Regions from separate parts of the Sinorhizobium sp. RAC02 genome, predicted to be linked through region 1. Evidence: riboswitches for the same ligand, from Rfam matches in the RefSeq annotation. Region 1 holds a riboswitch; each other region holds the start of a gene.
What was found. A riboswitch is a leader RNA that binds a small molecule or an ion and turns the genes downstream of it on or off. The one in region 1 is predicted to bind cobalamin.
Positions count from the first base shown of each region.

Region 2: linked by a shared signal. The riboswitch ahead of BSY16_RS03905 (CbtB domain-containing protein) and the one ahead of BSY16_RS10545 (aromatic ring-hydroxylating oxygenase subunit alpha) in region 1 are both predicted to bind cobalamin.
Region 3: linked by a shared signal. The riboswitch ahead of fdhA (formaldehyde dehydrogenase, glutathione-independent) and the one ahead of BSY16_RS10545 (aromatic ring-hydroxylating oxygenase subunit alpha) in region 1 are both predicted to bind cobalamin.
Region 4: linked by a shared signal. The riboswitch ahead of BSY16_RS23390 (DUF1636 family protein) and the one ahead of BSY16_RS10545 (aromatic ring-hydroxylating oxygenase subunit alpha) in region 1 are both predicted to bind cobalamin.

Region 1 covers NZ_CP016450.1:2,187,582-2,194,965, reverse strand. Annotated here, with positions in the region: gene BSY16_RS10555 (diguanylate cyclase domain-containing protein) at 58-1,116, shown strand; gene BSY16_RS10550 (DUF6656 family protein) at 1,163-1,768, opposite strand; cobalamin riboswitch at 2,068-2,316, shown strand; gene BSY16_RS10545 (aromatic ring-hydroxylating oxygenase subunit alpha) at 2,479-3,723, shown strand; gene BSY16_RS10540 (FAD-binding oxidoreductase) at 3,725-4,828, shown strand; gene BSY16_RS10535 (metallophosphoesterase family protein) at 4,844-5,497, opposite strand; gene BSY16_RS10530 (glycoside hydrolase family 25 protein) at 5,530-6,621, opposite strand; gene BSY16_RS10525 (BA14K family protein) at 6,827-7,381, shown strand.
Region 2 covers NZ_CP016450.1:830,092-837,475, forward strand. Annotated here, with positions in the region: gene BSY16_RS31875 (hypothetical protein) at 382-525, opposite strand; gene BSY16_RS03895 (cobyric acid synthase) at 771-2,234, shown strand; gene BSY16_RS03900 (peptidoglycan-binding domain-containing protein) at 2,381-4,441, shown strand; cobalamin riboswitch at 4,521-4,886, shown strand; gene BSY16_RS03905 (CbtB domain-containing protein) at 4,934-5,110, shown strand; gene BSY16_RS03910 (CbtA family protein) at 5,123-5,914, shown strand; gene cobU (bifunctional adenosylcobinamide kinase/adenosylcobinamide-phosphate guanylyltransferase) at 5,916-6,440, shown strand; gene cobW (cobalamin biosynthesis protein CobW) at 6,445-7,384, shown strand, end outside.
Region 3 covers NZ_CP016452.1:259,149-266,532, forward strand. Annotated here, with positions in the region: gene BSY16_RS22440 (caspase family protein) at 1-837, opposite strand, end outside; gene fdhA (formaldehyde dehydrogenase, glutathione-independent) at 1,042-2,220, opposite strand; cobalamin riboswitch at 2,406-2,605, opposite strand; gene BSY16_RS22450 (ABC transporter substrate-binding protein) at 2,968-4,083, opposite strand; gene BSY16_RS22455 (sarcosine oxidase subunit gamma family protein) at 4,142-4,672, opposite strand; gene BSY16_RS22460 (2Fe-2S iron-sulfur cluster-binding protein) at 4,665-7,384, opposite strand, start outside.
Region 4 covers NZ_CP016452.1:471,207-478,590, forward strand. Annotated here, with positions in the region: partial or broken gene BSY16_RS31625 (IS701 family transposase) at 1-165, shown strand, start outside; gene BSY16_RS23375 (iron chelate uptake ABC transporter family permease subunit) at 157-651, opposite strand; partial or broken gene BSY16_RS23380 (ABC transporter substrate-binding protein) at 654-1,601, opposite strand; gene BSY16_RS23385 (ABC transporter ATP-binding protein) at 1,598-2,395, opposite strand; gene BSY16_RS23390 (DUF1636 family protein) at 2,392-2,751, opposite strand; cobalamin riboswitch at 2,848-3,058, opposite strand; gene zigA (zinc metallochaperone GTPase ZigA) at 3,089-4,294, opposite strand; gene BSY16_RS23400 (Fur family transcriptional regulator) at 4,366-4,770, opposite strand; gene aztD (zinc metallochaperone AztD) at 4,846-6,081, opposite strand; gene aztA (zinc ABC transporter ATP-binding protein AztA) at 6,254-7,042, shown strand; gene aztB (zinc ABC transporter permease AztB) at 7,035-7,384, shown strand, end outside.

The DNA.
Region 1 (7,384 bases):
AAAGAGCGGCCTGCTATGGGTGAGGTGAACACTCCCGCACGCAGGTCCCCGCACCAGATGACTCACAAGAAATCCTCGACGACCGACATCGCCCTGCGCGTCGCAACGGCCATGAAGCAGATGGGCATCGATGGCCTGCCGCGTAATTATGAACTGGTCTACGAGGCCTATGCCGGCGCCAATCCGGATCTGGTGCGCGATTTCGTGGCGCTCGGCAAGTACAAGACCCAGGCCATGCTCGATGAACTCGGCCGGAAGTACCTGCCCCACCAGCATGAGGCCGGCGTGCTGCAACGCTCCGCCGGTGCGATCAGCGGCGAGATGAGCAATTTCATGGACCTGCTCAGCCAGGAGCGGACGTCGCTTTCCGACTATGGCCGGCTGATCGGCGAGGCCTCGCAGGTCATTCAAAAAGCGGGCGGGGTGGATATGCTCGGCGGCTCGCTCGAGGCCCTGCAACGCGCGACCGAACAGCGCGTCAGCCACACGGCGGAAATGGCCGCAAAGGTCGCCGCGCAATCGGCCGTCATGGAAGGCATCCAGAAGGAGATGGCGGATTTCGAGGCGATGAAATTCATCGATCCGCCGACGAAACTCGGCAACCGCCGCGCCTTCAACAAGGCGCTCGCCCGGGTCTATGCCAATCCGGACCTGCCGATGCTTTGTGGCGTCGTCGTCGCCGAGGTCGATGCCGATCGCCGTTTCTCGCCGGCCCAGATCGAGGCCCTTTCGGACCATCTCGTCACCTTCTACGGCGGTCTCATCCGCCAGGTATTTCCGGCCAACGATCTCGCCGTGCGCTTCGACGGCCTGCGCTTCGGCTTCCTGTTCCAGACGTCGGACGAGGGCGAGGTGACACGGCTTGTCGATCTGTTGCGCGCAGCGTTCCAGACGGTTGCGCTCCGCGACCCCCGCACCGGCCGCAATCTCGGCCATCTGACCTTGTCAGCCGGTGTGTGCATGTCGGACCGCGCCGACAGCGCGCTCGACCTCGCATCGGCCTGCGACCGGGCGCTTCTGGAGGCGAAGGGCGCCGGGGGTGATCTCGTCGTCGTCTACGGTCGCGGCGACGAAGTGCCGGTCGGCAAGGAATGGATGCTGTACCGGGCGTCCTAGAGCAATTCCAGCGAGGGTGCGCCGCGGTTCTATCCCCGGAAATGCTCTAAAGCGCGCGGATGATCTTGCGGAGCGCCTCGTTGCGGGCACCGAGCATCAGCACGTTCTTCATGGCAAGTTTCGGGTCGTCGGTGCGGAAGATCACGCCGTTGCCGCGCACCTTGCGGTCGATGGTGAGGCGGCCTTCCTCTTCCGTCGGGGTGATCGCGATGGCGAAATACATGCGGCCCGGCTTCTTCGAAATGCCGGCGAAGAACTGTTCCCCGTCGCCGATCTCGGCACGGAAATTGGTCATGTAGAAGGCCCATTGCACGTTCGGGAATTCCGCAAAGCGGGAATTGGCCACCGTGATGTGGCAGTAGCCGAGATGCGGCGTCTCGGCCAGCGTGCGGTGGAAGATCAGCTTGGGAAACTGGATCGTCTCATGAAAGCCGTTGATACGGTCATGGGTGACGCTGCCCGCCCGCTCCAGCTTGCGGCCGGTGCGCTCGGCCACTTCCTGATAGGAGAGGTAACGCTTCTCGCTTGGGCTCCAGCTGACGTCGCGGTCGATACGGCCGGTCCGGAGAAATTGCGTGTGTACGGCTGCTTTCGGCGGGTTCGCACGCTTGTAGGCAACGGCGTCGTAATATCGAAATTTCGTCTGCTGCACGTGGCGGCACTCCATCCTCGCGCCCTGATCGCAGACGAGTTTAGGAAAACGTCGTTAAGCAATCCTTGCTGTCGCACTCCCAATTCCTGTCCCGGCAACATCGTGGTCGCAATATGACAAGCGTGTGATGCTTGGCCACAGCATCGCCATTGTCGAGGCAATGCGCCGAAAAATTAGGCATATCGCTTTGGTATGACTGGAGAAAGTTACCCCGCCACGCCCTGGCTCTTCTGGAAACAGCTGTCGTCAAATCAGGAGGCCATGTCGTTTTCCGACATGTTGCGCGACGATTCTTGCGTTTAGATAGGAACACTCAAGGTGCCATTCCTCAGGGAGGGTGGAGAATTGGGAAGCCGGTTGAATTCCGGCGCTGCCCCCGCAACGGTGTTGGAGCAAGGTGCAGCAGAAGCCACTGGACGGGAGGTCTGGGAAGGCGCTGCACTGGTTCGGAAGGCATGACCCCGAAAGGTTTTCGACTTTTTGGACGCGGTCATGGCCCGACAAGAACACTCCTCAGCCCGGAAACCAGCCTGGAGAAACGATCGTGACTGGCTGCGGCGGGCGGCCGGGAAGCGTGCACTCCGTGCGGCTTGCCGCGTGGATGCCGTCTCCTTCTGTGCGCCTCATCCGAAAGCAGTTCCAGGAAAAGTGTGAAGCGGTTTTCCGTTCGGAATTGCGTGGCAATAATTTGGATATTCTGAGGATCCGGCATGGACATTCGCAGCGACGTGCTCCGCAAGCTCAAGAACCGGCGCGACGGCTACAGCCTCGAGCAGGCCTTCTACATCGACCAAGACCACTACAAGCTCGATCTGGAGACGATCTGGTATCGCGACTGGCTGTTCATCGGCCATGACTGCGAGATCCCCAAGGCCGGCAACTATTTCACCGTGCAGGTCGGCGATTATCCCGTCGTCATCACCCGCGACCGCTCGGGCACGGTGCGCGCGCTACACAATTCCTGCCGCCACCGCGGCTCGCGCGTCTGCACCCAGAACAAGGGTTCGTCGGCCAAACTCGTCTGTCCCTACCACCAGTGGACCTACGAACTCGACGGCTCGCTGCTCTTCGCCCGTCACATGGCGGAGGATTTCGACAGGACGCAGCATAGCCTGAAGCGCATGCATTGCGAGACCGTCGGCGGCTACATCTTCATCTGCCTTGCCGATGAGGCTCCGGATTTTGCGCCGTTCCGCGCCATGGTCGAGCCCTATCTCGCCCGTCACCGCCTCGGGGAGACCAAGGTCGCCTTCGAAAGCACGATCATCGAAAAGGGCAACTGGAAGCTCGTCTGGGAAAACAACCGCGAGTGCTACCACTGTGCCGCCAACCATCCGGAACTCTGCCGCACCTATCCGGAAGCGCCGAGCGCCACCGGCGTGCAGGGCGCCAAGGATGATCCGGTCATCGCCGAGCATTGGGCGAAGTGCGAGACCGCCGGCCTGCCGAGCGAATTCCGCATGTCGCCGACCGGCCAGTTCCGCGCCGCCCGCATGCCGCTGATCCAGGATGCGGAGAGCTATACCATGTCGGGCGCGCGCGCCGTTGCACGCCCGCTGTCGAGCGACGTGCTGGAAAGCCATATCGGCACGCTGCTGCTCTTCCACTACCCGACGACGTGGAACCACGTGCTGGCCGACCACGCCATCACCTTCCGCGTGCTGCCGCTAGGGCCCGAACTGACGCAGGTCACGACGAAGTGGCTGGTCAACAAGGATGCCGTGGAAGGCGTCGATTACCGTCTCGACGAACTCACCCATGTCTGGACCGAGACCAACGACCAGGACCGCCGGATCGTCGAGGAAAATGCCTTCGGCATCCGCTCGCCGGCCTACCAGCCCGGACCTTATTCGCCGGAAGATGAAGGTGGCGTCATGCAGTTCGTCGAATGGTACGCCAATTTCATGATCGAACGGCTCGACGGCGCCAAGCAACCGCTGTCGCGGGTGGCGTGAGATGACGATCGCCAGCCATTTCCGCCATTTCGACGAACTCAATCCCTGGCACGATCGCCACAACCTTCTCGAATGCGTTGCCGCGACCGTCGAGACGACGGATGTGATGACCTTCACCTTCCGTTCGGATCGCGACAACTGGTTCCGGTATCTGCCGGGCCAGTTCGTCACTCTGGAGCTGCCCGTCTCCGAAGACGAGCCGGTGATGCGCACCTACACGCTGTCCTCGACGCCCTCGCGGCCTTTCTCCGTCGCCGTGACGGTGAAGGCGCAGAAGAGCTCGATCGGCACGCGGTGGATGTTCGATCATCTGAAGCCGGGCATGAAGCTGAAGGCCTTCGGACCGCTCGGCGACTTTTCCTTCGTGCGCTATCCCGCTGAAAAATACCTCTTCATCTCGGCCGGCTCCGGCGTCACGCCAATGATGTCGATGACCCGCTGGATGTCGGATTGCGCACCGCAGTCGGACGTCGCCTTCGTCACCTGCGCGCGCAGGCCGGACGACCTGCTGTTCAAGGCCGAACTCGAATGTCTGGCGGCCCACATGCCGAACCTGGCACTCGGTTTCGTCGTCGAGGGCCACAATCCGCGCGATGGCTGGCATGGCCTGCGCGGCCGCATCGACGCGGCGCGTCTGTCGCTGCTCGCCCCGGATTTCCGCGACCGCACCGTCTTCTGCTGCGGCCCGGAACCGTTCATGCGCGGCGTCAGGGATATGCTGAAGGTCTGCGGCTTCAACATGGAGCGCTACCACGAGGAGAGCTTCCAGCCGGCAGCAGCACCGGCACCGGAGGAGATCGCCATCCGTGCCGGCGCCGGCGAGATCGAGGTCGATGCCAATGCGGTGGCCACCATCTCCTTCACCATGGCCGGCAAGGAAGGCAAATGCCCGCCCGGCCAGACGATCCTGCAGACGGCGCGCGCCGCCGGCGTGCGCATCGGTGCGGCCTGCGAGGGCGGCCTGTGCGGCACCTGCCGTGTCCTGAAGATTTCCGGCGACGTGGACATGCGCCACAATGGCGGCATTCTCGACGACGAGATCGAGGAGGGCTACATCCTCGCCTGCTGCTCGCGGCCGATCGGCGACGTGTCGATCGAGGCGTGACGGACGGTACTCGACCTATCCATCGTCGGTGGCCGCGACTTCGATGAAGTCGATCGGTGCACCGGCGATGTCGTCGTCGAAAACCGCACAGACGAGCTTGCCGCCGAACACGCAGGCGCCATCGACATTCGTGCGATTGCCAACGGTCTGGGGGTTGTATTTCGATGGCGTGTGGCCGTGGACCAGGTGCCTGCCCCAATAGTCTTCTGGCTCATCGGATCGAAACCGTAGCCACAGCAGGTCGCGCCTGCTTTGCCGATCCAGCGGGAAGGCGGGGGATACGCCGGCATGGACGAACAGCCTGCGCGCGTCGATATGCATGAGCGGCAGCTTTGCCGCCCAGTCGAGACAGCCGGCCGGCACCTTGCCGCCGAACGACATTTCGGTTTCAAGGCCGCCATTGTCGAGCCACCAGTCGCGGTCGCTGCGCCCGTCATAGGCCCCGCACATCATGTCCTCATGGTTGCCCATCAGGCATATCCACCGGAAATTGGCGGAGGGGCCGGCCATCAGCCGGTCGAGCACCGCGCGGCTGTCCGGCCCGCGATCGATGTAGTCACCGAGAAAGACCACCGTGCCCGACGCGGCATAGCCGTCGATCCGGGCGAGCAGCCTGTTCAGCGGATCGATACAGCCGTGAATGTCGCCAACGGCGAACGTATAGCTCATTCGGACGCTCTTGCGGGGCTGCGGGCTGGCCCTCAGAAATCCTGGTAGTTCATCGGTGTAACCTCGACCACGCGAGGCCCGAGCAGGGTGGTCGTGGTGCCGTTCGCCATAATGCCGGCGCGAACCTCTGCGCTGACCGTCACCGGAAATGGTGTCTTGCCGCCGGCGAGCGTGACGATGCCGGCCGTCTGGGCGGCCGTGCCGACAGAGGCGGTCGCTTCGGCCGTGGCGTTGAGTGCGCCGCCCGTCGGGATGGACGCGGTGAGCATCTCATCCAGCGGCTCGAAGGGCTTTTCCGGCAGCAGGGCGCCGAACGTCCAGGCCTTTTGCAGCTCTGCCCTGGTCATCGGCGCGACGTTGACGTCGATGTCGTTTTCCGCACCCTTGACGCGATAGGGGCAGCGGCGCTTGGAGCAGTTCGCGGCGGCGGAGAACTGCCAGAGCGCATAATTGTCCCAGTTGCCCATCGGGAATGCGCCCTCGATACCGGGCTTGTAGCGGGCATACCAGAGCGGCAGGCGAGAGAGGATGCGGTATGTGTCGCGGTTGAGCGCGATGTACCGGGCGGTGGAATGGTTGGTATAGAGCACCGGGTAGCGGCCGGTGCGCGTCTTCACATGGCCGGCAAAGATCTGCGCATCCTCGAGCGACATATAGTTTTCCGCATCGATGCCCTCGATGTCGAGCACCATCATCTCGTCGTCCTGCGGCTTGGCATAGTCGAGGAAATGATTTGCCTGATCGATCGGGTTGCCAGGGCGGGCGAGGTGATAGGCGCCCCACAGCAGCCCTTTGGCGCGGGCAAGCAGGCGGCGCGTTTCGTAGAGTTCGCGGCTCACAGCATATTTGCGCCACATGGTCTTGCAGTGCGCCACCGTGTCGCCGCTATGCTCGCCCTTGCAGCTATAGCTCTCCGGCAGGCCGTCGGAGGCTTTCGAGATGAAGCCGGCGATGCGCTTGTCGGACAGCATTTCGGACCAGTCGATCTCGTTCAGCTCGTAGGCGTCGATGACGATGGCGTTTTCCGGCGTCTTCCACGGTTCCACATCCGCTGCCTTGGCGGGAAAAGACAGGGCCGCTAGCGCCATGAGGGCGGCCAGCCCGGAAAGATGCTTGGGGTTCATGGACGCTCCTGTTCGATCCTCACGCCTCCGCAAGCGAGCATGGTGCGACAGACATGGTTAATGGAGCGCTAATGCTGGCGGCGCATTGAATAGGAAGGCCGACAAACACATATGGAACGAAAGGGACTCCAAGGCGTTCCAGGTTCAAATTGCCGTTTGAGCAAGGCTTGAGAGGCATTGATTAGGGAGAAGTGTGATGAAGTTGCTGAGAAAAGTTATCGTCGTGGCGATGTCGGCTTTGTTTGCCGCAACGCCCGTCGTGCCCGCAAACGCGATGCCGGTGGCGAGTTCCGTCAGCCAGCCCATCACGTCCACCGGCGGAAGCGATGTGCAATTGGTGCGTGATCGCGATCACCGTCGCTGGATCAAACGTGGCGATCGCGGATGGCGCGGCGATCGCGGCTGGCGTGGTGACCGCGGATGGCGCGGTGATCGCGGCTGGCGGGAGGGCCGTAGATGGGACCGGAATCGACATGTCGGCTGGCGTGACCGCGGCGATCGTCGTGGTTGGTACGGCGGCCACCGCGGATATCGTTACCAGCGGCGCGGCTACCGCTATCATGATGGCTACTGGTTCCCGCTCGCAGCGTTTGGCGCCGGTGCCATTATCGGTGGCGCGATTGCCAACGACCGCGGTTATGTCGGCGGCGGTTCGCATGTGAACTGGTGCGCCAATCGCTATCGTTCCTACCGCGCATACGACAACACGTTCCAGCCTTACAACGGCCCGCGCCAGCAGTGCATTTCGCCGTATAGCTGATGG
Region 2 (7,384 bases), 1.4 Mb from region 1:
CGGATGGTCGTTGAATGCGGACATATCCTGTTCCGAATGCGCCGCTTTCGCCCTCTGAAAAATAATTCGCAATTTTTCAAAAAAAATCGCGATTCACCTTTGCTTAAGGTCTCAATAACGGTCCGGTAAGGATGTGCCGCTATTGCTTTCCTCACGGCGGGGGACACCGCCGCCCGCTCCGGAAAGGTATTGCGTACCGGAGTGCCTGGGCCCCGATGCGTTTTTGTCGGAAGCCGCCATGCGTATTTTGGCAAGCCGTGTATCACCGAAAGGGATGCACGGCTTTCGCCGTTTCAGGGCCGTGGAAATGGCAATAAAAAACGCCGCCTCCCGGAGAGAGGCGACGTTGCATGCGAGCGGACCTGACGTCGCGCTCGAAAGTTAGCCGACGGAGCGCGTACGGATGAAGCCCAGCGGGCCGAGCGGCGCGTCCATGACGACGTTGCGCACGCGGGACTGGTTCTGCGGGGCGACGCCGTTCCAGGCGATCTGTACGAAGTTCGGCTTGCTGAAGATGAACAGCATTGTCTTTGTCCTTGAAACCCGAAGCCACACGCCCCGGCTGTTTGATGACGTGGATATAAGCGTACCCGAGGGAAAAGTCACGATCGTTCACGGCGCAAAATGTCGCAAAATGAATAGCAAATCTGCCATGCTTGCATTGCATGGCGCGCTGTTGCGAAAATGCACCTGCCGGCGGTGTAAGATTGGGGCGGAATTGCGGTAAATCAGGGCTTTTCGGCGGCAGGCGGGAATGCTAGTTGGGGCGCATGACAAGAACGATCATGCTCCAGGGCACCGGCTCTGATGTCGGAAAAACGGTATTGGTGGCAGGGCTCTGCCGCATCGCTGCAAATCGCGGCTTGAAGGTGCGTCCCTTCAAGCCGCAGAACATGTCGAACAACGCCGCCGTTTCGGCCGATGGCGGCGAGATCGGCCGGGCGCAGTGGCTGCAATCGCTCGCTGCCCGCGTGCCGTCCTCCGTGCACATGAACCCGGTGCTGCTGAAGCCGCAATCCGACGTCGGCAGCCAGATCATCGTGCAGGGCAAGGTGTTCGGCCAGGCGAAGGGGCGGGACTACCAGGCACTGAAACCGAAGCTGATGGGCGCCGTGCTGGAAAGTTTCGAGACGATCTCGGCGGGTGCCGATCTCGTCGTCGTCGAGGGCGCGGGCTCGCCGGCGGAAATCAATCTCCGGGCAGGGGACATCGCCAATATGGGTTTTGCGACGCGCGCCGGCGTGCCCGTCGTGCTCGTTGGCGACATCGACCGCGGCGGCGTGATTGCCTCGCTCGTCGGCACCCATGCCATCCTGCCGGATGAAGACCGGCGCATGGTCACCGGCTACCTCATCAACAAGTTTCGCGGCGACGTCACGTTGTTCGACAGCGGGATTACGGAGATTGGCCGCTTTACCGGCTGGCCGTGCTTCGGCGTCGTTCCCTGGCTGAAACAGGCAGCACGCCTGCCGGCGGAAGATTCCGTCGTGCTGGAGCGGCTTGCCAAGGGGGGCGAGGGCGCGCTGAAAGTGGCGGTGCCGGTCCTGTCGCGCATTGCAAATTTCGATGATCTCGATCCGCTCAAGGCCGAGCCGCAGGTGGATCTTGTCTTCGTGCGCCCCGGGGAGCGCATTCCGACCGATGCCGGGCTTGTTATCCTGCCTGGCTCGAAATCCACCATCGCGGACCTGCGCGATTTCCGAGCAGCGGGCTGGGACAGGGATCTCGCCCTGCATATGCGCCGCGGTGGCCGCGTCATCGGCATTTGCGGCGGCTACCAGATGCTGGGCCAACGGGTTACGGACCCGCTCGGTATCGAGGGGAGCGAGGGGGAGGTCGAAGGCCTTGGCCTGCTCGCGGTCGAAACGGAGATGGCGCCGGAGAAGACCGTGCGCAACAGCACGGCGCATTCACTGCAATATGACGTGCCGCTGGAAGGCTATGAAATCCATCTCGGCAAGACCACGGGGCCGGATACGCTGCATCCCTCGGTCCGTATCGACGGGCGCGCCGATGGGGCCGTTTCGGCCGATGGGCGGGTGATGGGCACCTACCTGCACGGCCTCCTCTCCAGCGACGCCTACCGGGCCGGACTGCTTGCCGATTTCGGCATCGAAGGCGGCGGATTCGATTATCGAAAGAGCGTCGACGAGGCGCTGGATGGTGTGGCGGCGGAGCTGGAGGCGGTTCTCGACCCCGTTTGGCTCGATGGCCTTTTGGGCGCCGCTGATTAAACTGGCCTTCTGAAACGTACAGCCATCGGGTTCTTCGCCACCGGCCTGCCGCACCAAAGTTGCGCCAGAATTCGGTGCGAGGAGTGACGGAAATCCGCCCGGTCATCGGGCTTTAAGCCTTCGCGCGCTCCGAAAGGGTGAGAAATATGGGTTCTGGACCTCTCGCACGATCCGTTCTGGTGAGATGCGGCCTTGCAAGCCTCGTCGGGCTGTCGCTTTGCGGCCTGCCGGTCGCCGCCTTCGCCCAGACGACGGGCAAGGAAGCGACGAGTGCGGGAAAGCGCTGGGAGGAGGAGTTCGCCCTCTGGCAGAAGGTTTCCGCCGGCAGCGACGTCACACAGTACGAAGGTTATCTGAAGACCTATCCGAACGGCACCTTCGCCTCGATGGCGCGCCTGCGCATCGCTGAATTGCAGGCCAGCACCAAGGCCAAGCCGACGACCGGAAGCTCTGAGCAGGCTGGTGCAAAGGCCAAGGCGGACGAGGCCGCCGCCGCCGAACAAGCGAAGGCCGAGGAAGCCGAGCGTGCGGCCGCCGAAGCCAAAAGGGCCGAGGAAGACGCCCAGAAAGCCGCAGAAGCGGAAAAGGCCAAGGCCGATGCGGAGGCAGCCCGGTTGAAGGCGGAAGCCGATGCAAAGCAGGCCGAAGAGGAAGCCCGCAAGGTTGCAGAAGCGGAAAAGGCAAAAGCCGATGCGGAAGCCGCCCGCTTGAAGGCTGAAGCCGAGGCAAAACAAGCTGCAGAGGAAGCCCGCAAGGTCGCGGAGGCGGAAAAGGCAAAGGCCGAAGCGGAAGCGGCACGCCTGAAGGCGGAAGCCGAGGCGAAGCAGGCTGAAGAGGAAGCGCGCAAGGTTGCCGAGGCGGAAAAGGCCGAGGCGGAAGCCGCGCGCCTGCAGGCGGAGGCTGAGGCAAAGAAGGCGGAAGAAGAAGCGGCTGCCCGTCAGCTTGCCGAAGAAAAGGCGGCTGAAGAAAAGGCGGCTGCGGAGGAGAAGGCACGGGCGGAGGCTGCCGCCGCCGAAAAGGCGCGCGTCGAGGAAGCCGCTCGCCTGAAGGCGGAAGCCGATGAGAGGGAAGCCGCCGCCCGCAAGCTCGCCGATGAAAAGTCAGCCGAGGCCGAGCGCCTGAAGGCAGAGGCGGAGGCTGCGGCGGACAAGGCCAAGACGGAAGAGGCTGCCCGGGTGAAGGCCGAGGCTGAGCGCGCGAAGGCCGAAGAGGCTGCCGCTGCGGAAAAGGCGCGTGCCGAGGAAGAGGCCGCCGCCCGTCGCGACGCCGATGTCAAGCGCGTCGAGGTTGAGAAGGCGGCCGCTGCCGAAAAGGCTCGGATCGAGGAAGAGGCCGCCGCTGCCCGCAAGCTTGCGGAAGAGAAAGCTGCCGAAGTGGAGAAACTGAAGGCCGAAGCCGCCAAGGCTGCGGCGGACGCCGAGGCGAAGGCCACGGAAGCGGCCCGCCTTGCCGACGAGGCGGAAAAACGCGCCGAAGAGGCGGCGACTGCAAAGAAGCAAGCTGAAGCCGATAACGCGGCAGCCGCGGCCCGCAAAAATGAAGCGCAGGGTGCCGAGACGAAGGACCGGGGCCTTGCCGTGGAACAGGCCGATGCGGCGAAGCGCGAAGAGGAAACCTTCCGCAAAGCCGTGCTCGACGGTTCGGCAGATGCTTTCCGCGACTATCTCAGGGCTTATCCGAATGGCCGATTCCTCGCGGATGCTCGCGAACGGCTCTCGACGCTTGCCGATGCCGCGCGCCAGCAAACACAGGAAACCAAGCCGAAGCAGGAGACGGCGACCACGGAAACCGAGCGCAAGGTCGTCGAGGAACCGGTCATTGACCCACGCGAAGCCTATATGCAGCGCTCGACCCGTGTGCAGGCGCAGCGCTGGCTGAGCGTTCTGGGCTTCAACACCTATGGCGCGGATGGCGTGTTCGGACCGCGTACCCGCTCGGCGATCGCGTCATGGCAGGGCTCGTCCGGTTATCGCGCTGACGGCTACCTGTCGCGTGCGCAGTTCCGTGAACTCCGGCAGGCCGCGCAGTATGCTCAGGCTCGCCAGAATCGCCAGCGTCAATATCAGCAGCGCCAGTACCAGCAACGCCAGTACCAGCAGGACTATGACGTGCTGGAAGGCCCCGTTGACGGCTACTACGAGCGCTACAACGGTGACGACGGCTACTACAATGGCGGCGGTGGCATGGTGATCATCCCCGGCTATTGAGATTGCGACGACCGGACGGCGGTTTCAGCACAGGTGATGCCGCTGCCGGTCGATTGACTTCACGGGACGGGAAGCATAATCATCCGCAGTATTGGATGGTTCCCGGATCCGGAAACGGATCGGGGAGTAAATGGGAATGTGACGCGGCGGACCCAATTAGGGCGCTGCAATCACGGCCGACCCCGCGACTGTAGAGTGGCGAGGAACGTTCATCCGGTGGGGAGGATTTGTGTGGGTCATGGGGCATGGTGCTCCGGGCTGCACAGAGAAAACCAGCCGGAAAAGCCACTGGGTGGCATTGCGATAAGCCAAGGCTCGGACGCCTCTTTCTCTACGAATCGTCCACCTTTCGCGATGCTGATACCCGGGAAGGTGAGAGCGGTCCGCAGGCGTGAAAACGCCGGACGCCACGAGCCAGGAGACCTGCCAGCCGATGAGGGCATATCGCTCGACCTGGGGAGGGGCTTCCCCAACGCCTGCACGGAGGTTGTCATGGCTGTTTCCGCTACGTCTACTGTTACCCTTTCCGCAAACGATCGCCTTGTCGCCGGCGCGCTTGCGCTGCTGCTCGGTGCCTTCCTCGTTTTCAGCGCCGGCCTGGCAAATTCGGCCGTGCTGCACGATACGGCGCACGACACCCGTCACTCCTACGGCTTTCCCTGCCACTAAGGAGTTTTTGACATGATCGTTCGTTATCTCCTGGCCGCCCTGGTGGCCGGGCTGTTCTCTGGCGTGCTGATGACAGCCGCCCAGGAGGCACGAGTCGTGCCGCTCATTCTTCACGCAGAAGAATTCGAGGGCGGCGGCGAAGAAACCGCACCGGCAACTGATGGCACGACGCCCACCACGGGTGGCGCCGCCACGACGCAGGAGCATTCCTCGCTCGGCGCCGTGATTCTGGACGTCGCGTCTTACCTGTCGCCGGTTTCCGTCGCCTATGCCCATGAGGGCGAGGAGCACGAGGAAGGTGGCATCATGTTCGGCATGAGCCGTTTCTCCGGCACGCTTTTGGCCAACCTTGTCACCGGCACCGGCTTTGCGCTTCTGCTGGCGGGTTTCAGCCTGGTTTCCGGACACCCGATCACCGTCGCGAACGGTGCGCTCTGGGGTGCCTCCGGCTGGCTTGCCGTGCATATGCTGCCAGCCATCGGCCTGCCGCCGGAACTTCCGGGTTTCCCGGCTGCTGATCTTACCCAGCGCCAGATCTGGTGGGTTGCGACCGTCCTGCTCTCGGCCGGGGGACTGTACCTCCTGTTCCTGAAGCAGGGTATCGTGGCCAAGGTCGCCGGCATCGTGTTGATTGCGGCGCCGCAGGTTTACGGCGCGCCGCAGCCGAGCGACATTTCCAGCAACGTTCCGGCCGTTCTCGGTGCGGAGTTCGCGGTTGCGGCACTTGCCACGACGCTGTTCTTCTGGATCGTGCTCGGTCTCGCGTTGGGCTTTGCCAACGAGAAAGTCGCCAAGGCTGCCTGATATGACGCAAAAATCGCCCGGGGCCGTCCTGGTTCTGGGCGGTGCGCGTTCCGGAAAATCCGCTTTTGCCGAAAGGCTGGTCGCAGAGACCGGCCTTTCGCGTCATTATATCGCCACCGGCCGTGCCTGGGATGACGAGATGCGGGAGCGCATCGCCAGACACCGGGAAGACCGCGGCAAGGGGTGGGAAACCTATGAAGAGCCGCTTGCACTCGCCGAACGCATAAAAGATGTGGCGCGTGAGGACCGGGCAGTGCTCATCGATTGCCTGACGCTCTGGGTCACCAACCTGATGCTGGAGGAACGGGACATCGCCACCGAATTTACCGGCCTCATCGAGGTCATCGCGACGGCGCCGGGTCAACTGGTCTTCGTGTCGAACGAGGTCGGTCTCGGCATCGTGCCGGAAAACCGCATGGCGCGCGACTTCCGCGACCATGCCGGGCGGCTGCACCAGCAGGTCGCCGCCCTCGTGCCAAATGTTTATTTCGTTGCGGCCGGACTGCCGCTGAAAATGAAGGGTTGAGCCTATGCTGCAACAGAAAATCCCCGCCACCGTCATCACCGGCTTCCTCGGCGCCGGCAAGACGACGTTGATCCGCAACCTGCTGCAGAATGCCGGCGGCAAGCGCATCGCGCTCATCATCAACGAATTCGGTGATCTCGGCGTCGATGGTGACGTGCTGAAGGGCTGCGGCGCGGAAGCCTGCACCGAGGACGACATCATCGAACTCACCAATGGCTGCATCTGCTGCACCGTCGCTGATGATTTCATCCCGACCATGACGAAGCTGCTGGAGCGCGAAAACCGCCCGGACCACATCGTCATCGAGACGTCTGGCCTTGCTTTGCCGCAGCCGCTTATCGCCGCCTTCAACTGGCCGGAAATCAAGACGCAGGTGACGGTCGATGGCGTCATCACCGTGGTCGATAGCGCCGCGGTCGCCGCGGGCCGCTTTGCCGATGACCATGACAAGGTCGATGCGCTGCGTGTCGAGGACGACAATCTCGACCACGAAAGCCCTCTGGAAGAGCTGTTCGAAGACCAACTCACCGCTGCCGACCTGATCATCCTCAACAAGACCGATCTGATCGATGCCGCCGGCCTTCAGGCCGTGCGCGACGAGGTCGCGTCCCGTACCGTTCGCAAGCCCTCGATGATCGAAGCCAGGAACGGTGAAGTCGCCGCCGCCGTGCTGCTCGGCCTCGGCGTCGGCACGGAAGACGACATCGCCAACCGCAAGTCGCACCACGAACTGGAACATGAGAACGGCGAGGAGCACGACCACGACGAATTCGATAGTTTCGTCGTGGAACTCGGCGCCATCGCAGATCCGGCCGCCTTCACCGAGCGCCTCAAGGGCGTGATCGGCGAACACGACGTGCTACGCGTCAAGGGTTTTGCCGACGTGCCCGGCAAGCCGCTACGCCTTCTCATCCAGGCCGTCGGCAGCCGCATCGATACCTATT
Region 3 (7,384 bases), on a different replicon from region 1:
GGACAGATATTTGCGGTAAGCCTCCTGACTGTCGGCGAGCGCGGCAAATTCGAAGAAGGCGACCTCGTCACCGCCCGCCTCGGCCGGTTTTCCTGCGACGAACTGGAAGTCGCCGTAGACCGCGCTGTTTTCCCAGGGCTCCTGCTTGCCGCCGGTGCGCTCTTGCACGGTGGCGCGTACGCGCTTGAAAACACCCTCGATGGAAAGGCCGGGAATCGTGACGGATTCGGCGAGCGCCGCCGCATAGGGACTAGCACCGGTGTTTCCGTCAGCCGCAAGATTGCCAGGAGAGGTCGAGAAGGCGACGATGCGGCCGAGCCGTTCCGGCGCTGTCGCAAGGCCGCGCCTGAGGCCACGCGTCTGCTCAAACGGGTTGTCGCGGCAAGAATCGAGTACGACGATCTGAAGGCTAGTTCTCACCGCGTCGAGCCGGCGCGTGAGTTCGCTAAGCGAGAGCGCGACCGAGCGCAGCTCCTCTTCGGTACCCAGCTTGACATCGACGGGTAACAGGTAGTTCTGCCCGGAGATCTGGACGCCGTGGCCGGCGAAGTAGACCATGACAACAGGATTTTCAACGGTGGCCAGGCGCGCCACGAAGGCATCGACCGCCGCCAATGTATCCGCCGCCTTGGCATTCGCGACCTTAGTGACGGCAAAGCCGCTCTTTTCCAGCGCAGCGCCGACGATCTCGATATCGTTTTCCGGATTGCGCAGGGGCGTCGCCACCTCGTAGCGGCTGTTGCCGATGAGAAGCGCGTGCCGCACGGACGCCGCCGCCTCGACGGGCAACAGCAGGATTATGAAAACCAGGATTCGCCGCACCGACATCACTCTCATGTGTCCCTCCCCGACCCATCAAAGGCTTGCATCCAGACGCGAAACGGGTGTGCGAAAGGTTTTATTCACCTTATCTAAATTGCGGCGTGAGCCAGATGAATGGACCGCTTCGGCCAGTGCCAGGCACCGACACCGCGACTTCCTGATGCGCCGCGCCGGCCGTCGGAAACGGCCGGCGCACGTCGTTTTCTCGTTATGCTGCCTTCAGCAGATCCCATGCGGGTCGAGCACGAACTTGGTCGCGGCACCCTGGTCGAAGCTCTCATAGCCCTGGACGGCATCGTCGAGCGCGATGATCTTTGCGTTGACAATGTCGGCGATGGGCAGGCGGTCGTGCAGGATCGCCTGCATGAGCTGGCGGTTGTACTTGAGCACAGGGGTCTGGCCGGTATGGAACGACTGCGCCTTCGCCCAGCCAAGACCGAAACGCAGCGACAGGCTACCCTGTTTGGCCGCCACGTCCGCTGCGCCAGGATCTTCCGTGACGTAGAGGCCCGGAATGCCGATCGAGCCGGCGGCACGGGTGATCTCCATCATCTGGTTGAGCACGATGGCCGGCTGCTCACCGCCCGCATGGCCACGCGCTTCAAAGCCGACGGCATCGATAGCGCTGTCGACCTCGTTTGTACCGACGACCTCGGCGATCATGTCGCCCAGCCTGTCGCTCTTGGAGAGATCTATGGGCTCAAAACCGACCCGCGCCGCATGGGCGAGGCGATCCTTGTTGAAGTCGCCGATCATCACGACAGCCGCACCGAGGATGCGGGCAGAAGCGGCAGCGGCAAGACCCACCGGACCCGCACCCGCCACATAGACCGTGGAACCGACGCCGACACCGGCACGCACGGCGCCGTGGAAGCCCGTTGGCAGGATGTCGGAAAGCATGGTCAGATCGCGGATCTTGGCCATCGCCTTGTCGCGATCGGGGAATTTCAAGAGGTTGAAGTCGGCATAGGGGATGGTGACGTAGCGCGCCTGGCCGCCGATCCAGCCGCCCATGTCAACATAACCGTAGGCGCCTCCGGCGCGCGACGGGTTTACGGTGAGGCAGACGCCGGTATCCTGCGACTTGCAGCAGCGGCAGCGCCCGCAAGCGACGTTGAACGGCACCGAGACGATATCGCCGACTTGGAGCATCTCGACGTCAATGCCCTTCTCGATGACTTCGCCGGTGATCTCGTGGCCAAGAACGAGACCGGGCATCGCCGTGGTGCGGCCGCGCACCATATGCTGGTCGGAACCGCAGATGTTGGTAGAAATCACCTTGAGGATGACGCCGTGCTCAATGCGGCGGCCGTCCGGTGCTTCCAGCTTCGGGTCATCGATATCGCGAACCTCGACCTTGCCAGGCCGCATATAGACGACGCCTCTGTTTCTGCTCATAGTCTTGTCTCCTCCTGGGTTGAAGCCTATCCGGCCCGCTCCTCCGCGGGCCGAATCATGGTCGGAACGCATGCGAAAGCCGCCAAGCGGCCCGCAAAACGTCTCTCGACGAAGGATGGAAAGAAGAAGGAACAAAGCGGCCCAGAGGCAACGCTGTTCGCCTCTCGATCGCCCACCGCAATCGGCCGAGTCTTGGATTTAAGGCTGGTTTCCGGGCTTCGGAACCGTCCTTCAGGACGCCCTCGACACCTTCCCGGCCGTAGCCAGTGGCAATCGTCGAGGTTTTCGTTCCGCTACCGTTGCGGGGGCAGCGCCGGCCTCAGACCGGCTTCCCAATTATCCACCTTGACGACGTCCGGGCGGCACCTTGAATGCCGTCAGAAAACCATGCGTAAGAGGAACTAGCCTTCGGGAATACGACATCCCTGACGTCGCCAACGACACCAGGCAAAAAAGGCCATCGATGGTACGAGGCACGCATGCCATGTGTCGCTTGGCACTTCACTACCATTCTGCGGGGTCGCGTTCTGGAGACAATATGCGGCCACGGCCAGAGAGCTCCTGACTGCATCAAGGAGCTTGGCTTCCTACCCTGACAATCACGCTGTCTCGGGAATTTCCATGGGACAGCTTCTCCATGTGTAGCAACACGCCCGACGATCCCAAGGTATTGAGAGGGGCGGCAGGCAAATAGAAAGGCGGCCCGGCATTTGGCCGGGCCGTTGAACTCCGGCAACGATGTAAGCGTTACTTGGCAATCGGCGCGTAGTTGCCATTGCTCCAGCGGTTGATGTCGTAGCTCGCGTCCTTCAGGTCGCCCTTCTCGTCGAAGGTGACGGTGCCGACCACGGTGTCGATCGGTTGGCCGTTCTTCAGTGCCTTCGCGACTTCTGTCGGATCATCCGAACCGGCGCGTTCGATACCTTGGGCGAAGGCCTGGATCACAGCATAGGAAAACAGCGTGAAGCCTTCCGGCTTGAAGCCGCCGGCCTTGATCTTTTCCACGGCTTCCTTCGCCTCCGGCTTTGCTTGCGGATCAGACGGGAAGACGAACATCGTACCTTCACCGGCCGGACCGGCGACCTGCCAGAATTCCGGCGAGGCGATGGAATCGGGCATGATCAGCTGGAACTTGTAAGCCTGCTCGGCAGCCTGACGCAGGATGAGGCCTGCTTCCGGGTGATAGCCGCCAAAATAGACGACATCGACCTTGGCCTCCTTCAACTTGGTGACGAGAGCATTGTAGTCCTTCTCGCCGGCGTTGATGCCTTCAGCAAGAACTTCCTTGAGACCGTTTGCGTTCATCGTGGCCCGCACCGCATCCGCAACGCCCTGACCATAGGCCGTCTTGTCGTGCAGCACGGCGACATTCTTGCCCGCATACTCCTTGGCGATCCACGGGCCGATGAAGGCGCCCTGAGCATCGTCACGGGTGTAGAGACGCATGATGTTTGTCCACCCCTTGTTGGCCGCATCGTCCGTCATGACCGGATTGGACGAGGCCGGGCTCATCATCAGCGTATCGTTTTCGGCGTAGACGGCCGAGGCCGGAATGCTCGAACCCGAGCAGGCATGGCCGTCGACGAACTGGATGCCGGCGGCGGCAATGCGGTTGGCAACCGAGACGGCCTGCTTTGGATCGCACTGATCATCTTCGAACTGCAGCTTGATCTGGCGGCCCATCACACCACCCTTGGCATTGATGGCGTCAGCCGCAGCCTGCGCGCCCTGCTTGAACTGGTCGCCGATCGTCGCGAGCGGACCGGTGAGCGGGCCGGCGACGGCGAAGGTCAGGTCCTCTGCTCGCGCCGCGGTGCCCATGAGCAGGCCGAGCGCCGTACCGAGGATCAGAATTCTTTTCATCATCTCAACTCCCTTTTTTCGCCCGCACCAGCGCGGGTCTCCTTCCAGACATGAAAGTCTATGCTTGCAAAACGAGCAGTTGGCATTCGAACCACTCCCAGAGATAGGCAGCAAGCCCCCTGTCGATATGAATGCGCAAGGTTTCGGCATTGATATGCTGGTAGACGGTGCCCATCACGCCGCCGAACGGCATGGCAGCGCAGGGCCCGGGATGATCAGGATCGACCGTCGTCGCCCGCGCGAGAAGATCGCGGACGCCCTCGCCCGTCGCCTCGAAGAGGCGCAGGGCGGAACTGACGGTGGAGACCGCATAACCCTCATCGTGCCAACCGTCTGCCATTTCGACAGATGAAAGCCCGATGACCAGCAAGCGATCTCGGGCAACGCGCACCGCATAGCGATCGCCAAAGGCAAGGCCGAGCGCGCCGATATCCTTGCCGAGATCATAGCGAGCGCGGAAGCGGTCGATATCACCGCTGACGAGGCGCTGCGTCACGCCCGCGAGGGCACGGATATCGACGGCTCGGCCTGTCAGCCGTGCCTGCACCCAATCCGGTTCGGGCTGCCATTTGCGGGCAATATCAAGCATGAAGGCGGCTCCCTTCCCCATCGAAGGCACAGGAGGAGACGATGCGCGCGCGCCTGATATCCCCGAGATGCTGCAGCTCGATAACGTCACCCATGCGCGACAGGCCGCGTTCGATCAGCCCGAGCGCGATCGGCCTCTGCAGGGCCGGGCTGAAATAGCTCGACGTGACATAGCCAGTGCTGCGAGGTTTTCCCGCTTGCCGTTCGATGCCATGCGCGCCGGTCGGCAGCACACCCTTGCCGTCTGCTGCCTCAAGGCCGACGAACTGCCGCCGATCGGGCCGAGCCGCATCCTCGGTGATCAGCGAGCGGCGGCCGATGAACTCCGCCTTCTTGCGTTCCAGCGGCGCGGTGAGGCCGAAATCCATCGGGCGGCTCGTGCCATCGGTATCCTTTCCGATGACGATATAGCCTTTCTCCGCACGCAGGATCATCAGGGCCTCAAGGCCAAGCAGCGTCGCACCGAAGGCCTCGCCGGCCTGTCGCAGCCGCGCCCAGAGCGTTGCGGCGCGGTCAGCCGGCACGGATATTTCGTAGGAGCGTTCGCCGGTGAAGCTGATGCGGGCAATCCGCACCGCAACGCCATCCACGCTGCCGGCGACGACGGCCATGTGCGGCAGGGTCACATCGTCAAGCGCGACGCCGAAGCCAATGCTTTCCACAAGTGCCCTCGCCCGTGGGCCGGCGACCGTCAACGTCGCCATCTCGGCCGTGGCGTTGTGGATGAAGACGCGCCGCTTGTCGAAGCGATCCTGCCGCCATTCCTCCAGAAGGGCGTGCACACCTGCCACATGCGAGGACGAGCAGGACACGACGAAGCGATTTTCATCAAGCCGAACCAGCACGCCATCGTCGTAAATGTTGCCGCCCTCCGTCAGGATGAACCCGTAGCGGCAGCGACCAGGCGCCAGCGTCGACATGGTGTTGTAATAGACGAAGTCGAGGAAAGATGCGGCATCCGGGCCAATGACCTCGATCTTGCCGAGTGGCGAGCCATCGAACAGCGCCACGCCCTCCCGGACAGCCTTCGCTTCCGTCTGGATACGCTCTTCCGGCGCACCGGCACCGTAGAAGGCGGGCCGAAGCCAACCGCCATATTCACGGAAGACGGCACTATCGGCCCGATGCGCCTTTTCAAGCGGCAGACGGCGCAGCGGGTTCATGCGTGTGCCGGAGCGGACGCCTGTGAAGGAGGCCAGCGGCACCGGCGTGAAGGGTGGACGATAGGTTGTCGTGCCGACCTCGGGAATACGGCGGCCCGTGATTTCGGCCATCAAGGCAAGACCGTTGACGTTTGAGGTCTTGCCCTGGTCCGTCGCCATGCCGAGTGTTGTGTAGCGTTTCAGGTGCTCGACGGAGACGAAGTTCTCCCGCACTGCCAGTTCGACGTCCTTGGCAGTGACATCGTTCTGGAGGTCGATCCAGACCCGCTCTTTCGCGCCCGGTTTCGGCCAGGCTGCGACGATGCCGAAATCGCGGTTCGCGCCGTCCGCAAGTGCTCTCGGAAGGCCGAAATGCCCTGCGGCGGCACCGACCACCTCAACGCCCTCGACCAGCCGGCCAGGAACGAAAGCGAGGATATCGTCGCGCCAGTCGAGTTTACCTTGCGCCTGGCAATAGAGATGCACGGTCGGCGTGAAGCCGCCCGAGACAAGCACCGCGTCCGCTTCCAGCACGCTTCCATCGGACAGCCTCACCGCGTTGACGGCGTTGCGGCCGGCCGCCGCGACAACCGTGACACCTTTCAGCACGCGCACGCCAGCAACCGATGCGGCATCGCAACGATAGTCGACGACCGTAGCATCGGCCCCCGTCGCCGCCAGCGCTTCGGCCGTCTCGTAGGCAAACCCGTTGTTCGTCGCGATGACCACTTTTCGGCCGACGGCGACACCGAAGCGACGGAGGTAGACCAGCGCGGCCTCTGCCGACATGACACCGGGCAGATCGTTGTTACCAAAGGGCAGTGGCCGTTCGATCGCACCGGTGGCCAATATGATCGACCCGGCGCGAACACGCCAAAGCCGGTCGGGGCCGCCGCTTTCGCCCTTCTGGTTGAGCCCGATGAGATGGTGATCGTAGATGCCGAAGGCAGTCGTGCCGGTCAGCGGCAAAGCTCCGGCCTGCTGCAGTTCAGCGGTAACGTGCGACGCCCATTCGGCACCGGATTTCCCCTCGATGGTCGCCGCGCGGTAAAGCAGGCTGCCACCCGCCTGCAAACCATCGTCGCACAGTACAACGCGCTTACCCGCCCGCACTGCATCACGCGCGGCAAGCAGACCCGCAGGCCCCGCGCCAATCACCAGCACGTCGCAATGGTGGTTCACCTGCTCGGCGAAGGCAGGCCTTTTGGTAGTTTTGTCCAGCCGCCCGAGACCGGCCATCTGCCGAATGCGCGACTCGAAGAGATGCCAGTTCGGGAACATGAAGGTCTTGTAGTAGAAGGCGGCCGGGATGAAGCGGGAAAAGGCATCGAGGAAGGCGTGGCGATCCTTTTCCGCGCTCGGCTCCGCATTGACGCTGCGCACCGCAAGGCCGTCAGCGGCGAGCACCTGCGTGGCGCGTGTGTTCGGCATGCCGCCCGCAATATCCACGAGGGCGTTTGGCTCCTCGACACCCGCGCCCCAGAGGCCGCGCGGACGGTGATACTTGAAGCTCCGGCCAAGCACGGAAATTCCGCCGGCAAGCAGCGCCGACGCGACCGTGTCCCCGGCAA
Region 4 (7,384 bases), on a different replicon from region 1:
GATGAGCGCAAATACTACCTGTCCAACTTGCCGGCTAACGCCACGTTGAAAGCGCTGGCGGCCGCCATCAAGGCGAGATGGGTTTGTGAGCAAGCGCATCAGCAGATGAAAGAGGAACTCGGCCTCGACCACTTCGAAGGCCGATCATGGCAAGGACTACAACAGGAACGATACGGCAAGGCCCGCGAGGATGAGGCGCTCCGGCCCATAGCCTTGCGTTCGGCGGATGAGGATGAGGACGACGGCGGTTGCGCACATGCCGCCGACGAAGGCGGCAAGCGGCAGGGTGAAGACGCCGATGCGGTCGCCGATCCGCGTGATGACCGCGACCGCGCCCGCTGCCGCCCCGGCCGAGAGGCCGAAGAGGAAGGGGTCGGCGAGGTCGTTGCGCGTGACGGTCTGGAGCAGGAGGCCGATCACGCCGAGCCCCGCGCCAACCGCGATCGCGAGGATCGCGCGCGGCAGGCGAAGGCCTACCACGATCCGGTCGATCGGCCCCGCATCGCCGGAAGCAAATCCCAGCGCGCGGGCGAGCGATGTGACGACATCGGCAAACGGGATGACGGTCGACCCGTAGACGACCGAGGCCGCAGCCAGCGCCGCGATGGCGAGAAGGGCCGCCGCGGCGCCGATGACGAAACGATGCGGCACGATCAGAAGGCTTCCGGGTGGAGCGCCTTGGCGATCTTGTCTATGGCCGTGATATTGTCGGGGCCGGGCGTCAGTTCTTCGTAGCGCAACGCTACGAAGCGCTCGTTCTTCACGGCGTTCGTCTCCTTCATGGCGGGGTGTGCCTTCAGGAAGTCGAGGAGCTTTGCGTAGCCGCTGCCGTCCTGGTAATCGAGCAGGACGAGGAACTCGGGATTGCGGGCGGCGACGGTTTCCCAGTCCGTATTGCCCCAGCTCGTCTCCATGTCCTCCATGATGTTCTTGCCGCCGGCCGCCGTGATCATCGCCGTGGTGATGGCGTATTTGCCCGCGGTGAACGGCTTGTCGCTCCCGGAATCGTAGAGGAACACGCGGGTGCCACTCCTGTCGCCGACCTTCTTCTCGACATCGACGAGCTGCGCCTTCCAGCCTTCGACGAGCGCGTTCGCCTCGGCCTCCTTGCCGAAGATCTTGCCGAGCTTTTCCATGTCGGCGTAGAGCAGGTCCATCGAGGCTGCCGCCCGATCTTTTTGCAGATGGACGCAGCTTTCGGTGAGAACCAGCGTCTTGATGTCGTTGCCGGCGAGCGTGTCGGGCGTCACCTCGCCGCCAGGCTTCATGCCCTAATACCAGCCGGCGAAGAAGAAGTCCGGATCTGCGGCGACGAGGTTCTCCATCGTTGGATATTTGGGGGCGAGTTCGGGGATCGAGCCCTGCTCCTTTTTGTACGCGTCGTCGGTCTTGTACCAGCCGGTGATGCCGGTCACGCCGACGATGGAAGGCTGAAGGCCGAGCGCGAAGGCCATCTTGGCCATGTTGATGTCGTGGATCACCGCTCGCTTCGGTGCGGCGTCGAAGGTCACCGGCGTGCCGCAGCTATCGACCGTGACGGGGAAGGCGAGGGCGGCAGAGGCCGCCAGCGAGAAGAGGGAGGCGAGGATCAGGCGTTTCATGGAGAGGCTCCGGTGCTGCGGGTGAGAGGGATGTCGAAGATGGTAAGCTGGCGGTCCTCGTGCGGATGGGGCAGGCGCAAGAGATCGATGCCGAAGACATCGCGCACGACATGCCGGTCGAGCGTCTCCTCCACCGGCCCGCAGGCGACAAGCGCGCCCTGCTTCAGCACCGCGATCCGCGTGGCAAAGCCTGACACAAGGTGAAGGTCGTGCAGAACCGCAACGATAGTGAGGCCGAGGTCTGCCACCAGCGCGAGAAGCGCGCCGCGGGCGCGGGGATCAAGATGGTTCGTCGGCTCGTCGAGGAAGAGGATGCGCGGCTCCTGGGCAAGCGCGCGTGCGATCTGCGCCCGCTGCCGCTCACCGCCCGAAAGCGATCCCATTTCGCGACCGGCAAGGGAAAGCAATTCCGTTCGCTCGAGCGCGTTCCGGATGATGGCGGCCTCCTCCGGGCCCGGTCGGCGTGCCGCGTGCGGTATGCGGCTGAGGGCCACATAGTCGCGCACGCATATGCGATGGTCGGGCTGGTCCGCCTGCCCGACCACGGCGACCACGCGGGCGCGTTCGGCGGGACGCATTGCGTCAAGCGGTGTGCCGAACAGGTTCACGGTCCCGGTGGTGGGTTTCAGCGTGCCGGCGAGCATGCGCAGCAGCGTGGTCTTGCCCGCGCCGTTCGGGCCGATGATGGCGAGGCGGTCGCACGCTTTGACGTCGAGCGACACGCCGCCGAGAAGGCGGTCGCCGGAGCGGATCTCGTAGGTTAGCCCTTGCGCGGAAAGGACGCAGCCGCTCATCCGGCGAGCCCTCCGATATGCGGGATGCGGGCGAGCGTCTTGCCGCGCAGTCCGGCCGGCCGCTGGCCCTCGTTGCACCAACCGTCCGGAAGGTCGCGGTACTGGCGCCCGAGGGCCAGCTGGGCGTCCACGTCCCTTGCCGGATCGATGTCGCCGAAGAGGAATGTGGCCTTTGAGGCGGCGGTGAAGGCGACAGCGAGCGGCCGCTCGCAACCCGCAAGGCAGGCCACGGTATCGACGCGAAAGCCGCCGGCGGTCGCATGGAGCGCAAGACGGGCCGTACGGTCCGACGCGGCTGCGCCGGCCCGGCAGAGGCTGCACACGACGATGGCGTAGGCGGCAGGCGTTTCGGTCATGTCATCCTTCGGCGAAAGGGCGCTGGAGAAGGATGATCGGCCATCGCGCGATGAAGCGGGAAGGCGTCACAACGCTCCCCGGCACACCCCGTCCGGTTGCTGTGTCGGATGACGGCAGGTCTCCTGGCTCGCGGGTCGAAGGGCTTGCCGGCCTTCCCGGTCGTTGGACCAGTGGCAGATATGACAAGACCTCACCGCTTACAGTTGCGGGGGCAGCCACGGTTTCGGCCCCGTTCGGGTCGTCCTCACCGTGTTCCCTATTTATCCCTCCGGCTTTGCCTCGGGAACCGTCGGCCCCCAGATAGGGGCCGATCGGAATGCCTGTCAAGCGGCGGCCTCACGCGGCCCGCCGATCCCAGCTTGAAAACGGATCCGCGAGATTGCGCCACAATTCCGGCTTGAACGTATCGCCGTCGATCAGGCAGGCGTCGAGTTCCGCGCGAATTTTCGCTTCGTCCATGGGGTCGGCGCCGATGAAGACGATCTCCTGCCGGCGATCCCCCCAGACGGGGTCTAGATAGGGTTGCATCATCCGGGTAAAGCCGGAATCGCTCGGCCATTGCTCCTTCGGTACGGATGACCACCACAGCCCCATTTTTCCGGTGCGCACGAGTGCTCCCGCCTGGCTGATCTCGCCCACGTAATGCGGCCGTGTCGCCAGCCAGAAGAAGCCCTTTGCCCGAACGACGCCGGGCCAGGAGCGGTCGATGAAGCTCTGGAACCGCATGGGGTCGAATGGCCGTTTCGCGCGGTAGACGAAGGAGCGGATGCCGTATTCCTCTGTTTCGGGGACATGGTCCTTGAAACCGTGAAGTTCCTTGAACCACAGCGGATGCTGCTCGGCCTTCTCGAAGTCGAAGCGACCTGTTCCGAGCACATCTTTCAGGTCGACCTTGCCGAAGTCGGCTTCGATGAGCCTGGCGTCCGGATTGAGCGAAACGATGATCTTGCACGCGGCGTCCCGCTCGTCGGGTGTGGCTATCCCGATCTTGTTCAGCACTACGACATCGGCGAACTCGATCTGCTCTACCAGCAGGTCGACCAACGTCCGATCGTCGCCATCGCCGGCAGTCTCGCCGCGATCACGGAGGAAATCGGCCGAGCTGTAATCCTTCAGGAGATTGGCGGCATCGACCACCGTCACCATCGTGTCGAGCCTGGCGACGTCGGAGAGGCTCATCCCGTTCTCGTCGCGGAAATCGAATGTGGCGGCAACGGGAAGCGGTTCGGCAATGCCGGTCGATTCGATGAGCAGATAGTCGAAGCGGTCCTGCTCTGCGAGCGCCCGCACCTCCGTCAGCAGGTCGTCACGGAGCGTGCAACAGATGCAGCCATTGGTCATCTCGACAAGTTGTTCCTGCGTGCGCGAAAGATTGGCGCCGCCATCACGCACCAGCGCGGCATCGATGTTGACCTCGCTCATGTCGTTGACGATGAGCGCAACGCGCAGTCCGTCGCGATTGGCGAGGATGTGGTTGAGCAGCGTCGTCTTGCCGGCGCCGAGGAAGCCGGAGAGGACGGTGACGGGGAGTTTTTTTGCCATTCAGTTTCCCTTTTATGATATAACATAACATTTTGCTGTGAAAAACGTCTATACTGCGTTTTATATCCGGATCAGTGGCAGTTAGCGCATAGTCCGTGAACTTCTATTGTGGTGGCCCGGATTTTGAAGCCGCTGCTTCTGGCGTACTTAACCAATGCATCCTCGACCTTTCGATCATGGAACTCATTGACTTTGCCGCAGGCCTCGCAGATCTCGAACGCCGTGATGCGGGGATGAATCTGCCCCTGCCGGGAATGGCAACAGACGACGAAGGCATTCATGCTTTCCAGGCGATGCACCCGCCCATGTTCCAGGAGCTTTTCGAGGGCGCGGTAGACTTGCAACGGCGCTTTCAGGCCTTGGCCGCGCAAGCGATCGAGAATGGTGTAGGCGCTGAGCGGCTGTCCGGACGATTCCAGTACAGAGAGGACGAGGCCCTGGTTCTTCGTCAGCTTCAGTTCGTGCGGTTGAGCCATCTGCGACATTGCCATCTCCGAGAACAGGTGGGTGGTCCGGACCCCTGGATTTGGGCCGGGCCACCGCTTCAACCTTTAGTGCGATGCGCCAGAGCCGCCAACGGCGACGATCGAGAAAGGCTGGCCTCCAACAGGAATGGTGCGTTCTTCCTTCAACGTTTCCGGGTCGATGATGCGGACGAGTGAATGCCGGGGGTCCGTGATCGCGATCTGGCCGTCGGCAACGGCAAGGCGCGGGCGGGGGTCACGCCAATGGCCGTCCTTGCTGTAGGGTACCGTCACTCTTGAATGGCGGTCTATTTCGCCGTTGACCACATCCAGAACACTCAGGAATCCGTCCTCGGTGAGGATGTATGCATTGCGTGGATTGGCCGGGTCGAGCGCGAAGTCCACACGCCGGGTCGGAAGCTCTACGAGGCGGTAAGGCTCCTTGCTGTCGGGATCGATCAGCACGACCTTGTCCTCACCGTAGTTGCCGAGGAAGAACTGCATGGCCTTGCCGCCGAGAAGGGTGCCGGTATACCCCTCGGGCAGGCTCTCGGAATAGGCCAGCATCTCGAGTTTTGGACCGTCGAGGCCGCCCGGCCGGGCGACGAGCACGCCTTCCTTGCAGCCGAAGGCGACGAGCCTCGCCGAGGTCGCCTCGCCGTGCAGGTCGGTGCAGGTGGCGACCTCGCCCACCTGCTGGCCGTTTTCGTCGAGAACCCTCAGGCCTATGCGGGGCGGCAGCGCGTCGGGCTTCACCTCCGCCTTCGTGTCGGGAACGGAGACGAGGACATATCGGCCCATCGTCACAGCCACTCCGTGATGCGGCGCAGTCGTGTCGACCGTGCGGATGTCCGCTTTGCCTTCGAGAAGCGCGTCTTCCTGAACGATCTCGGCCTTGCCACCCCGGTCATAGAACAGCGCCACTTCGCCGCCATGTGAAACGACATGGGCAGGCCGTTCGCCCTCGAAGGTTATGGGCAGAAGCGTGGGGTCCGAGACTTCCAGGTCGCGGTGATCGCCGTGGTCGGAGAAATCGATGCCGGTGCTGATCGCGTGGATGACGCCCGCCTCGCCCTGTGCGGCGAAAATAGTGCGACCTGAGGCGCTTGTCGTCAGCGCCGCATAGCCCTTGAGATCATAGCGTCCGAGTTCCTTGCCGCTTTCCAGACCGATTGCGCGCACGACGGGTTGTGTGTGGTCGGCGACGAACAGCCGCCACGCTTCCTTCGTCTCGTGATCGTCGGCAAACGCATGAGGCGCAGCCAAGGCGAGCGTAAGGGCTGCGGCAGCCATCAGGCGACTACGGGTTTGGTTCAAGCCCATCTGGGATCCTTTCCGGGTGTCGAAACGCGCTAACATAACAATCGGGCGGCGCTCTCTTTCCCTGTTCCGGTTGGAAAGACGCCTCACTCAATGAAAAACGTTATTACATTACTTTCCATTTGACGAACGTAATAACATTACCTATCCAGTCGGTGTCAACCCCGGAGTGGCCATGACCGATACCTGCCTGCGCTTCGACAATCTGACCCTCGGCTATCACGGCCGTGCGGCCGTTCACCACCTCTCCGGTATGGTGAAACGCGGCTCTCTTACGGCAGTCGTTGGCGCCAACGGGTCCGGCAAGTCGACGCTCATGAAGGGTATCGCGGGTATCTTGAAGCCGATTGGTGGCCAGTGCCGGTCGACTGCCGGACGGCTCGCTTACCTTCCGCAGCAGTCGGAGCTCGACCGCAGTTTCCCGGCGCGGGTGATCGATCTTGTCTCGATGGGCCTGTGGCAAAGGCGCGGCCTGCTAGGGCGCACGAAGCGAGAGGACAGGGCCGATCTCACGCGCTGCCTCGACGCTGTCGGCTTGTCGGGTTTCGAGGCGCGTCCTCTCGACAGCCTGTCCGGGGGGCAGATGCAAAGGGCCCTGTTTGCCCGCACCATGCTCCAGGACGCGGACTTGATCCTGCTTGACGAACCGTTCAACGCCGTCGACGAGCGGACGATCCGGGATCTAACCGCTCTGATCAAGGCATGGGCCGCCGAAGGCCGGACGGTGCTCTGCGTTCTTCACGACCATGCGCTGGTGCGCGCGCATTTCCCGCAGACGTTGCTGATCGCCCGCCGGCTTGTCGGATTGGGGTCGACGCCGGAGGTTCTCAGCCCGGACAACCTCTCCCGTGCCCGCGATTTCCACGAGGCCTGGGATGACGAGGCCGGCTGGTGCGATGTCGCGAGCGTCCATGATCATGACCACGATCATGCGGACCACCAGAGAAGGGCGGCCCATGGTTGAGTGGCTGTTCTCGCCCTTTCTGCAATACGGCTTCATGCAGCGTGCGCTGTTCGGCTCGATCGTCCTGTCGATCAGCTGCGCGCCCGTCGGCGTGTTTCTGATGCTGCGGCGCATGAGTCTGACCGGCGATGCCATGGCGCATGCGATCCTGCCAGGTGCGGCGCTCGGATTCCTGCTCTTCGGTCTCGACATCCTGCCGATGACCATCGGCGGCCTTGTCGTCGGCCTGCTCGTGGCCCTTGGGTCTGGCCTTGTGTCGCGCATGACGATCCAGAAGGAGGACGCCTCTATGGCGGCCTTCTATCTGATCTCGCTTGCGGTCGGGGTTCTGCTGGTCTCGTG